DNA from 2 places in the Peribacillus sp. TH14 genome. Region 1 is predicted to be linked to the other one. Evidence: riboswitches for the same ligand, from Rfam matches in the RefSeq annotation. Region 1 holds a riboswitch; the other holds the start of a gene.
The links. A riboswitch is a leader RNA that binds a small molecule or an ion and turns the genes downstream of it on or off. The one in region 1 is predicted to bind S-adenosylmethionine.

Region 1 (5,395 bases):
CGTTAGCTTATTGCCATGATGGGTGGAAGCGAATCCGCATTGTGGACTTAAGCATAATTGTTCGAGTGGCACGAATTGTGAAGCTTCTTTAATACGAGCTATAACTGCTTCTTTGTCTTCGATTTCTCCATTTTTTGAAGTGACGACTCCTAGAACAACTCGTGCTCCGCCATTTGGAATGTATTCTAACGGTTTGAAATCTCCTGAACGGTTATCGTCATATTCCAGGAAGAATCCATTTACTTTTTCTTTTGCCAATAATGTTGGTGCGATACGTGCATAGCTTCCTTCAAACGCCCACGTTGATTGATAGTTCCCGCGACATAAGTGTGTCGTGACGACCAAATCCTCTGGTTTTCCCTCCAAAGCCCCATTAATTACGCGCAATGCTAAATCAATTAATTGTTCTCTAGAGTATTTTCCATCTTTGAACTGAAATTCTGGAGAGGAAAGTCTAGCAATATAAACATCATCCAATTGTAAGTAACGTACACCAGCTTCATAAAAGGCCTTTAAAGCATATTGATACGCTTTAATGATGTCATTTGCATAGTCTTCGATATCAGGGTAGATGTCTTCATTATAAACACCCACAGCAAATAATTGATTGGGACTAGGAATGGTTTGTTTCGTAACAGCACGTCCGGCAACGATTTTGTTCAATTCAATAAAGTCATGAATGAAGGGATGTTCAGGATTGAATGAAACCTTCCCAGTATTGCGAATATTGTATCTCTCTGTTTCCACGCCATCGAATGTGAGACCTTTTTCAGTTACATACCCATCGATTCCATTTAAATGCTCTAGGAAGTCAAAGTGCCACCATGTGCGTCTAAACTCACCGTCCGTTACTACCTCTAGTCCAACTTCAATTTGCTTATCAACAATCCGCTTGATTTCTTCCGTTTCAACTTCGCGAAGTTGCTCTGCAGTAATTGTGCCGTCTTTAAATTGCTTTCTAGCATCATGTAAATTATCCGGTCTTAATAAACTCCCGACGTGATCTGCTCTAAATGGTGCTTTTGTTATTGTGATTGACATGTTTCATTCCTTCTTTCTTTTTATAAAATAAAAAACCTCTTCTTTTAAAAAAAGAAGAGGTGTTGGCTACTAAGCAATTTACTCTTCTTATCTTCAAGTTTTTACACTTCTGGAATTAGCACAGTACATTAAAGTCTGTTGCTGAGGTATCAAAGGGCCAGTCCCTCCACCTCTCTTGATAAGAGTTGTTTATTAAATTAAGTATGACTATACAGATAGTTTTAATAAAGGTCAAGGGTGAAAGGTGTAAAATTTAGAATATACCGATTATTCACCAGGACCTTGCATGTTATGAAGGGTTAACTACATTCGTGAAGACAGCATATGCTATAACTGACGTTCCATATGGAATGAAGTTACCTGTAAGTTAAGTTGGAGGGGGAAAACCACGATGAATACGTTCAATCCATCTAATATTTCCGGGAATGGTTTACCGATAACGTTAACTGCGTCTATGCTAGAGCGAATTATAAAGATGAAATCAGGTGAGCAGGATGTTAAAGTCGAGATTACGCCAGTACATATAGTGCTTTTCGGAACGACGGAAGTGAAAAAAATGATGTTTAAGAAAAACGTGCCTTTCCGTATTACATTAAAACCGATTCACGTGGAAAAAAGAACGATTTCATTTGAATTAGTAGAAATGAAGCCTATTGATAGGAATTTTATTAACCAAAAGATATTTAACAGACCGCCATTTTTTGAATTTGAAAATAGAATGATCAAAATGAATTTTAATGCTTGGAACATCGTGAAAAGAATACCCGTGGGCACTATTAAATCGTATGAGTTGGTGGAAGGTGCATTAAAAATTAAACTTTCATTATGATGAATTGAAGAAAGGGTAAGCAATTAAGGAAATGATAGCATTCTTACCTGTACTATTTTAAAGGGGATACCAGGTATGTTAGTGTAAGGATATGGTAAAGGACGATTCTTCAATAAGAAATATTGTGTTTGATAAATCAAGTTCTTTAAAATATACTAAATAACTAAAAGTTTTGAGTTTTTCCGGTAGATAAGGGGGAAAATGAATGGACCAGAAAATTTTGCCTGCTTCGGCAAGCATGAAGGATTTCGAAAGATTTCTAGAAAGTTCCTATGAAATAGGTGTGTTTCTTGATTTGCATATATCACAATTGAAAAATGTAAGCTTAATGGCAAAGCAGCATAATAAGAAAATGATTTATCATGTCGATTTAATTCATGGTATTAAAAGTGATGAATACGCTACAGAATTTATTTGTCAGGAGTATTGCCCATATGGCCTGATTTCAACAAAATCCAGCGTGATTTTGAAAGCGAAGCAAAAGGGTGTTATTGCCATTCAACGAATCTTTTTAATTGACTCACATGCGTTAGAGAAAAGTTATAAGCTGGTACAGAAAACAAAGCCTGATTATATCGAAGTTTTGCCTGGCGCAATGCCTTGGATGATTAAAGAGGTAAAGGAACGCTTACAAACTCCTATCTTTGCTGGAGGGCTCATACGTTCTTCAGATGAAGTCCTGAATGCCCTTGAGGCAGGAGCTTCGTCAATCACGACTTCAAAAACTGAATTATGGGAGATGTTTTAATTTCAGATAGGAGTTGATGTGTGATAGAGGAAAAAAAATACAGAAAAAATCATTTGTTTTTATATAAATTAATTGACAGCGTTTTCACTACCTAGTATATTTACATTACAAGTTAATACATGTGACGGAGATTAGGAGATTCACACCAGACATACTCATTTTTTGAGGAAAGTTCTGCTGTGAATCTCCTTTTATTTGTTGGTAAGGCATCATTCTATAAGAGGAGGGGTTATGTATGACTCCATTTTGGGGAGAAGTAGTAGGCACGATGATTTTAATTTTATTTGGTGCAGGTATTGGGGCAGGATCTTCCTTAAAGGGATCTTATGCCAAAGATGCAGGCTGGATTGTCATCACGATTGCATGGGGACTGGCTGTTACAATGGGTGTCTTTGCAGTGGGTTCCATAAGCGGAGCACATTTAAACCCGGCTGTTACAGTAGCATTAGCTATCAATGGAGATTTTCCTTGGGCTGATGTGCCAGGGTACATCGTGGCGCAAATGATAGGGGCAATTATAGGTGCGACTCTTGTATTCCTGCATTATTTGCCTCACTGGAAAGCTACGGAGGATCCAGGTACAAAGCTTGGTGTGTTTGCAACCTCACCAGCTATCCCACATACTTTTTCAAATCTATTAAGTGAAATGATTGGTACATTCATCCTTGTTCTTGGCTTATTATTTATTGGAGCCGGCAAGTTTACAGAAGGTCTGAACCCATTTGCTGTCGGTTTATTGATTGTTGTTATCGGGATGTCGCTCGGAGGAACAACAGGCTATGCCATAAACCCTGCACGTGATCTTGGACCTCGTATTGCTCACTTCATGCTGCCAATACCAGGTAAGGGAAATTCGAATTGGGGCTATGCTTGGATTCCGGTTGTTGGCCCGATTGTCGGTGGAGCACTTGGAGCTGTCTTCTATAAAGCAGTCTTTTTAGGTGAATTGACGACAGTCTTTTGGACTGTTTTAGGAGCAAGCCTAATAATATTGGTATTAGCATATACTTTTGGAAAAAAGCAGTCGCGTGAGTTAGAAACTAGCAACATTGCTAGTTAAATTAAAAAGGGGGGAAACACATTATGGAAAAATATATCTTATCATTGGATCAAGGAACAACTAGTTCACGGGCGATTTTGTTTAACGAAAAGGGCGAGATCGTCCACTCGGCCCAAAAGGAATTCACACAGCATTTCCCTAAGCCAGGCTGGGTAGAGCATAACGCCAATGAGATTTGGGGATCAATTTTAGCAGTGATTGCTGGTGTACTATCGGAATCTAGTGTAAAGCCTGAGCAAATTGCTGGTATTGGAATCACTAATCAGCGTGAAACGACAGTCGTTTGGGATAAAGAAACAGGAACCCCTGTGTATAATGCGATAGTATGGCAGTCCAGACAAACTAGCGAAATTTGTGATGAATTGAAAGGAAGAGGTCTTAATGATCTGTTCCGAGAAAAAACAGGATTGTTAATAGACGCCTATTTTTCCGGTACAAAAGTGAAGTGGATCCTGGATAATGTGGAAGGAGCTCGCCAAAAAGCAGATGAAGGCAAGTTGTTATTCGGAACCATTGATACCTGGCTGATTTGGAAGCTATCAGGAGGCAAGGCCCATGTAACAGACTATTCTAATGCTTCTCGGACATTAATGTATAATATTCATGAGCTGAAATGGGACGAGGAGCTTCTGGAGATATTGACTGTTCCAAAATCAATGCTACCAGAGGTTAGACCTTCTTCCGAAGTGTATGCCCAAACGATCGAATATCACTTCTTCGGCCAGTCGATTCCAATTGCAGGAGCAGCAGGTGACCAACAGGCAGCATTATTTGGCCAAGCTTGTTTTAATGAAGGAATGGCTAAAAATACGTATGGAACAGGTTGTTTCATGCTTATGAATACGGGTGAAAAGGCTGTCAGTTCCGAGCACGGGTTATTGACAACTCTTGCTTGGGGATTGAATGGCAAGGTTGAATATGCATTAGAAGGCAGCATATTTGTAGCAGGATCAGCGATTCAATGGCTGCGTGATGGCTTACGGATGCTAAAAAATGCCGAGGACAGTGAAGCCTATGCAAAACGTGTAGAAAGTACTGATGGAGTTTATGTTGTTCCTGCATTTGTGGGGCTTGGGACTCCGTATTGGGACAGCGATGTCCGAGGTGCGGTTTTTGGCTTAACTCGTGGAACATCTAAAGAGCATTTTGTCCGTGCTACCCTTGAATCGCTTGCATATCAAACGAAGGATGTACTCGATGCAATGGAGGCAGATTCAGGTATTGAGCTGAAGACATTGAGAGTGGATGGCGGTGCAGTTAAGAACGACTTCTTAATGCAATTCCAAAGCGATCTACTACGTGTCCCTGTTGAAAGGCCGACTATAAACGAAACGACAGCACTTGGTGCAGCGTATTTGGCTGGACTAGCTGTTGGCTATTGGAAGGACCAAGAGGAAATCGCTCAGCAGTGGGCAATAGACAAAACCTTTAAACCATCCATGGATGAGCAAGAAAGTGAAAAATTATATGACGGATGGAAAAAAGCTGTTCAAGCAGCAATGGCTTTTAAATAAAGGTTCTGATAAACACTAAATTTAACAAATAAAGAAGGCCACTTATATAGTGGTCTTTTTGTTGTTAAATTTACAATAAAGTAATAAAATGCTTTAAATATGTGGGCAGATTACCATAATAAAGTCTTTAAATAAGACGAAATAATTTACAAACTAGCCTTCTATAAATTATCTAGTAAATCTATATAATACTTTCTTAAAAG
Region 2 (5,395 bases), 2.1 Mb from region 1:
AAAAAAGTTTGTGTTACCGCATAAGCCGGTCCCAATAAAACGGCTGTCATGACATTTGCCAGATGCTGAATCGGAAAGATTTTTGCAAATCCGGCCGGGATGAAAATGAATGAACTAGTTATGGTAGTAATGGCCGTGATCATGGCAGTCAACGTCATTTTCTTGATTGGATTCATCATCATGACAACATCCTACAGTGGCCAATCCTGCTCATTTTGAACCATATCCCAGAATAAATATTCATAACGGGAAGTCACCAAAAAATGCTTCTCTAATCTAAGAAGTTCCTTTTCAGGCATGCCTTCTGTTAACTCTTCCAACAAAGCAATCAGCCATTTGTGTGCTTTACCGAATTCAGGAGACGAATATGATTTAATCCAATCAGCATAGCGATTGTTTTCTAATGCTTCACCATTTTGTTCTTTTAATAGCAAGCCGATCTCATAATAATCCCAAGCGCATGGAAGGAGGCAGGCAATCAGGTCGGCCAAAGTCCCATTTTGGGCTGCATTTAGCATGTAACCCGTATAAGCTAGAGTGGTTGGAGTAGGTTCTGTATTTTCCAATTCGATTGAGCTGATTCCGAATTCCAAAGCATAATGTCGATGGATATCCATTTCTACTTGAAGGGTTTCATTCAAAATACTTGCAAACTTAGCCATGGTTTCGAGATTATGAGCTTTGATGACTCCTAACGCAAAGAGTTTGGAATAATCCATAAGATAGATATAGTCCTGCTTTAGGTAATAGGCAAATTTCTTTTCTGAAAGCGTCCCATCTCCAATCGCCTGAACAAAGGGATGTGTATGGTTCCTTTTCCAGATTCCTTTTGCCCGTTCATGAAGTCTATCACTGAAGGTTTCTAATTTTGTATTCTCCATGGTACATCCTCCTTGAAATTTAAAATTTACTAAAATTGTAAAGTATGCATACACTATCTGATAAACAAAAAAACCGCTCTCTGAAAGAAAGCGGCTGTTACCGAGGAAGAAGCAAATTCCTTCTTACAGCCTGCTTCCCTCCGCTGGTATGACCAGATCAGGTGCAAAGGGTTTGATTCTCAGCAAAAGTGCTCCCCTAGCAGTCTAATTATTCACCTTTTCCATCTGAAAAAAAAACCGCTCCTGAAATACGGAGCGGGGCAGATGGATAAAGTCATGTGTTTAAAGACGATATCATCCACTTCCCTCCGCCGGTATGATCCGGTTCAGGTTCAAAGGGTCCGGAACAAATTCCATCTCAGTCTTAAAAAGACTCCCCTAGTGGTGTGAATGTATGTAATTACTGACATCATATCAGAAAGCCAGGAAATTGCAACCCAATTTGAATGGGGTCTATAGAGAATACCTATCAAAAAAAGGGAGAACCATGTGATTGACTTTTGAAGAATATTGGGATAAAATCATGTCTACATCATTTATATATTGAATTCTTATCCAGAGAGGTGGAGGGACTTGGCCCAAAGAAACCTCGGCAGCAGACCCATTTTGGGAACTGTGCTACATCCAACAAGCATACGCTTGGAAGATAAGAAGAGCCGAACGGACTACTGTAAGCCTCTTCTTGAATTAGAAGAGGCTTTTATTTTTGTGAAATAACGTTTAGTGACATAATAGAAAAGATATAATTTGGTGAAAATGATACCTGTTACTACAATTTAGCTCATATGAAGGCGGGCTGATGAAGACAAGGAAAGGAGCCATTTACATGGCAGAATTATTTAAGAGAATTGAACAGAGGAAGGCATTGCTGATTGAAGAGTTATTAGCGAATGGAGTTTATAAAACCTCTGATGAAAGACATCTTTATGATGTTCCTTTAAAAGTGCTTGAAGATGAATATAAGATTGTTATAAATAGACCTAATATCGAGTCTCCTTCAGAGTGGATGACATAGTAAGAGTTCTTAAAATACTTTACTATCTTAAAATATTATTTAATCTGATGAATATTATTAAAGCATTCGCAGTGTACATGAGTGAATGCTTTTTTATATTTGTCAAGAATATAAAATGTCACAAAAAAGACACAAACAGGGAATAGAATAGGCTTTTTGTCACATTTATTTTGTGGAATAACACATTTTGATTTCCATATATGGTTGATTTTAACTATTTATTTCTTTATCATAAAAAGTGTAAGAAAATTGAATAAATAGGAAGTGACTATAGATGCCCCCACAGATAACCGTAGAAAGAATAGAAGAAAAGAGACGGGAAATGATTAAATTGGCAGCTGATTATGGTTTTACAAGCCTTCTAACTGTTCAAGCAAGTCAAGAATTGGATTCGCTGTTAAATGCTATACCAAATAAAAGAAAATCAGAATATTTTTTGCTTAAGAAAGTTTATAGTGATTTTTAAATTTCGTCAGTGACTTTAAAATAGATTCCTTCATTTAAACTAAAAAAGGCTACTGCTGAATGAAGGCAATAGCTTTTAAATAATGAAATTCAAATATTAACACGCTTACCAAGGATTACTAAATCCCGTTCAATACCATCTAGCTCGGCAACTTGAGGTAAATGCGCCCATTCTTCAAAACCAAATTTAGAAAACAGTCTTATGCTCGGTGTATTGTGAGCAAATATAAAACCAAGTAGTGTCTTAACTCCTAATTTTGGACTCACTTCAATTGCCTTTTGAATCGAAATTTGTCCAATTCCTTTTCCCCGGAAATAATCATCAATATATATGCTGATCTCGGCAGTGGAATCATAGGCTGGCCTACCATAGAAAGATTGAAAACTCATCCATCCAGCAGTTTTCCCTTCGAATGTAATAATATAAAGCGGTCGTTTTTCTGAATGATGTTCCTCAAACCATTTAAGCCTCGATTGCACTGAAACAGGTTCTGTATCTGCAGTGACCATCCTTGAAGCAATAGTCGAATTATATATTTCGACTACTCTTGGTAAATCTGTTAGTTCTGCATCCCTAAAATCTATATACTGATCCATCATTTTAACTCCTATCCTTATTATGTATACAATCTCCAGAAACATGGGATTCCCACCCTATTTATGAATAAAAGGAGGTTGACGAAAATCCGTTCCATTGAATGCTTTTATTGTATCATACACTTTTTACAGTTTATCTGACAATTCATTTTTTTCATGTTAAGTATGTTCATTTTTGGGGTAATTACAAGATAAAATACTTCATAGTAAATACATAACATAAGGAGAAACAAATGAAAAAAATAGTAGGTTTATTTGTAATTGTACTAGTTATTTGTTTTGTTGCATATAAGTTTCAGGCTTCAGAGTCGGAAGATGTGATGGCTTTTGGAGATTCGTTAACCTATGGAAAAGGAGATAAGGATGGGGAAGGTTATGTAGAAGGTCTGGAGGATGAATTGAATAACCCTGATTCTGAAAAAAAAGTCCGTTTTTGGAATTACGGTATTAAAGGCCAGGAAACAGATGGTGTCATTGATCAGCTTGAAGATAATCAAATTAACACGAAATTGGACAAAGCCGACACGTTTATTGTTTATATTGGAACAAACGACTTGATTAACAGTAATGGAGGTAACTTGAAAAAAATAAGTGATCAAAAAATAAATGATGGTAAACGAGAGTATATCGACCATCTAAATAAGATTCTTTCTACACTATTAAAGAAAAACAAAAAAGCGGATATACTTGTAGTTGGGCTGTATAATCCAAAAAAAGATGATCAACGACTTGAAAAGCACGTTCATGATTATAACCAATCAGTAAACGAGGTAGTAGAAGAGGATAAAAGAATGATATTTATCCCTACTAATGATTTATTTGAAAATAAAAAGAAAAAAGAGTATTTCAGTGATAAAATTCATCCAAATGAAAAAGGGTATCAGCTCATAACCAATCGGATTTTAGAGAGCTATGATTTCAAATAAATTCAATAAAAGTGCACAGAAGCAATACTTCTGTACACATGGCTTATTATATATAAATCGGACCTGTTTCATTGAAGGCGGTTGTGCAGTTGTTATGTAATAGCCGCCTTCAATTGAGGGAATTGCAAGTCATGAAGCTGCCTATATCTGCCGTTACTTGTCAATAACTGTTTATGCGTTCCTTTTTCATGGACACTGCCTTTTTCAAGAACGATTATTTGGTCAGCATTTTGAACGGTTGATAATCTATGCGCAATGACAATTGAAGTCCGATTTACTAATAAACGTGACAATGCTTCCTGGATTAAATGCTCGGATTCCGTATCTAATGCTGCTGTCGCTTCATCGAGAATGATGATTTGTGGATTCTTCAAAAGTGCCCTAGCAATGGCGATTCGTTGCTTTTGTCCTCCTGAAAGTTTGACGCCTCGCTCTCCAATTTGAGAATGATAACCATTCGGAAAGGCCCTGATAAAGTCATGAGCATTGGCTGCTTTAGCCGATTCAGTGATTTCATCATCTGTTGCATCAAGTTTTCCATAAACGATGTTATCGCGGATTGAACCATTGAATAAAATGATATCCTGAGAAACAATCCCCATTTGGCTACGTATAGATTTCAGCGACAAATCGCGGATATCAAGACCGTCCATTTTGATTGTTCCTTGTTGTGGATCATAAAATCGGATTAAAAGGTTTGTAATTGTCGATTTTCCTGCACCAGAAGAGCCGACGAGAGCTGTTATTTGACCAGCTTTCATCGTTAAGTTTAGATTGCTAAGAACCGGAACACTTTCATCATAAGCAAAATCAACTGATTGAAAATCAATTTGTTTTTTTATTGAAGGAAGCTCAATTGCATTTCCTTTGTCTTTGATTTCAGGTTGTGTTTCCATAATTTCTGTAATACGCTCAAAAGCTGCAGCTGACTGCTGGACAATGCTGATTACTCGGCTGAAATTGCGAACAGGACTCTGCAGTAATCTCAAATAGGCGAGGAAAGCTACTATTAATCCCACTGTAAATGCACCTTCCATCACTTGCCAAGCCCCAAACACAATAACAGCAACAAGACCAATATTGTTCAATAAATCGATAACCGGACCAAACATGGATCGCAAGCGAACCGATTTAATGTTAGCTACCATGTTTTCATGATTACGTTCTGCGAAACGTTTCGATTCAAATTCTTCATTGGTAAAAGATTGAATGAGTCGCATTCCTGAGATAGAATCCTGTAACTGGTTGCTGACATCTCCTGCAGAACTTTGAACAGACCTAAACGACATCCGAATACGTTTTCCAAATACCCTTGTGATATAGAACATGAACGGGAATGTAAAAAGAAGGACAATGGTCAGTTTCCAATTAATGAAAAGCATATAGACTGCGACTGCAACAAAAGTTACCGTGTCTGTTACGACTTGCAGCATGCTTGAAGAGATGAGTTGTTGTAGTAAATTGACATCATTAGTCAGCCGTGACATTAAGTCACCCGTTCGGTTTTTATC

Region 2: another riboswitch for S-adenosylmethionine. It lies ahead of JFU50_RS02695 (Fur-regulated basic protein FbpA); the one in region 1 lies ahead of JFU50_RS12930 (5-methyltetrahydropteroyltriglutamate--homocysteine S-methyltransferase).

What each region holds. Positions count from the first base shown of each region.
Region 1 is NZ_JAEKEK010000001.1:2,666,245-2,671,639, forward strand. It holds gene JFU50_RS12930 (5-methyltetrahydropteroyltriglutamate--homocysteine S-methyltransferase) at 1-1,041, opposite strand, end outside; SAM riboswitch class I at 1,126-1,226, opposite strand; gene JFU50_RS12935 (hypothetical protein) at 1,433-1,870, shown strand; gene JFU50_RS12940 (glycerol-3-phosphate responsive antiterminator) at 2,076-2,618, shown strand; gene JFU50_RS12945 (MIP/aquaporin family protein) at 2,854-3,678, shown strand; gene glpK (glycerol kinase GlpK) at 3,702-5,192, shown strand; gene JFU50_RS12955 (helix-turn-helix transcriptional regulator) at 5,354-5,395, opposite strand, start outside.
Region 2 is NZ_JAEKEK010000001.1:522,766-528,160, reverse strand. It holds gene thiD (bifunctional hydroxymethylpyrimidine kinase/phosphomethylpyrimidine kinase) at 1-179, opposite strand, end outside; gene tenA (thiaminase II) at 192-881, opposite strand; TPP riboswitch at 1,000-1,089, opposite strand; TPP riboswitch at 1,168-1,271, opposite strand; SAM riboswitch class I at 1,430-1,534, shown strand; gene JFU50_RS02695 (Fur-regulated basic protein FbpA) at 1,681-1,896, shown strand; gene JFU50_RS02690 (aspartyl-phosphate phosphatase Spo0E family protein) at 2,171-2,362, shown strand; gene JFU50_RS02685 (GNAT family N-acetyltransferase) at 2,452-2,958, opposite strand; gene JFU50_RS02680 (DUF459 domain-containing protein) at 3,192-3,884, shown strand; gene JFU50_RS02675 (ABC transporter ATP-binding protein) at 3,977-5,395, opposite strand, start outside.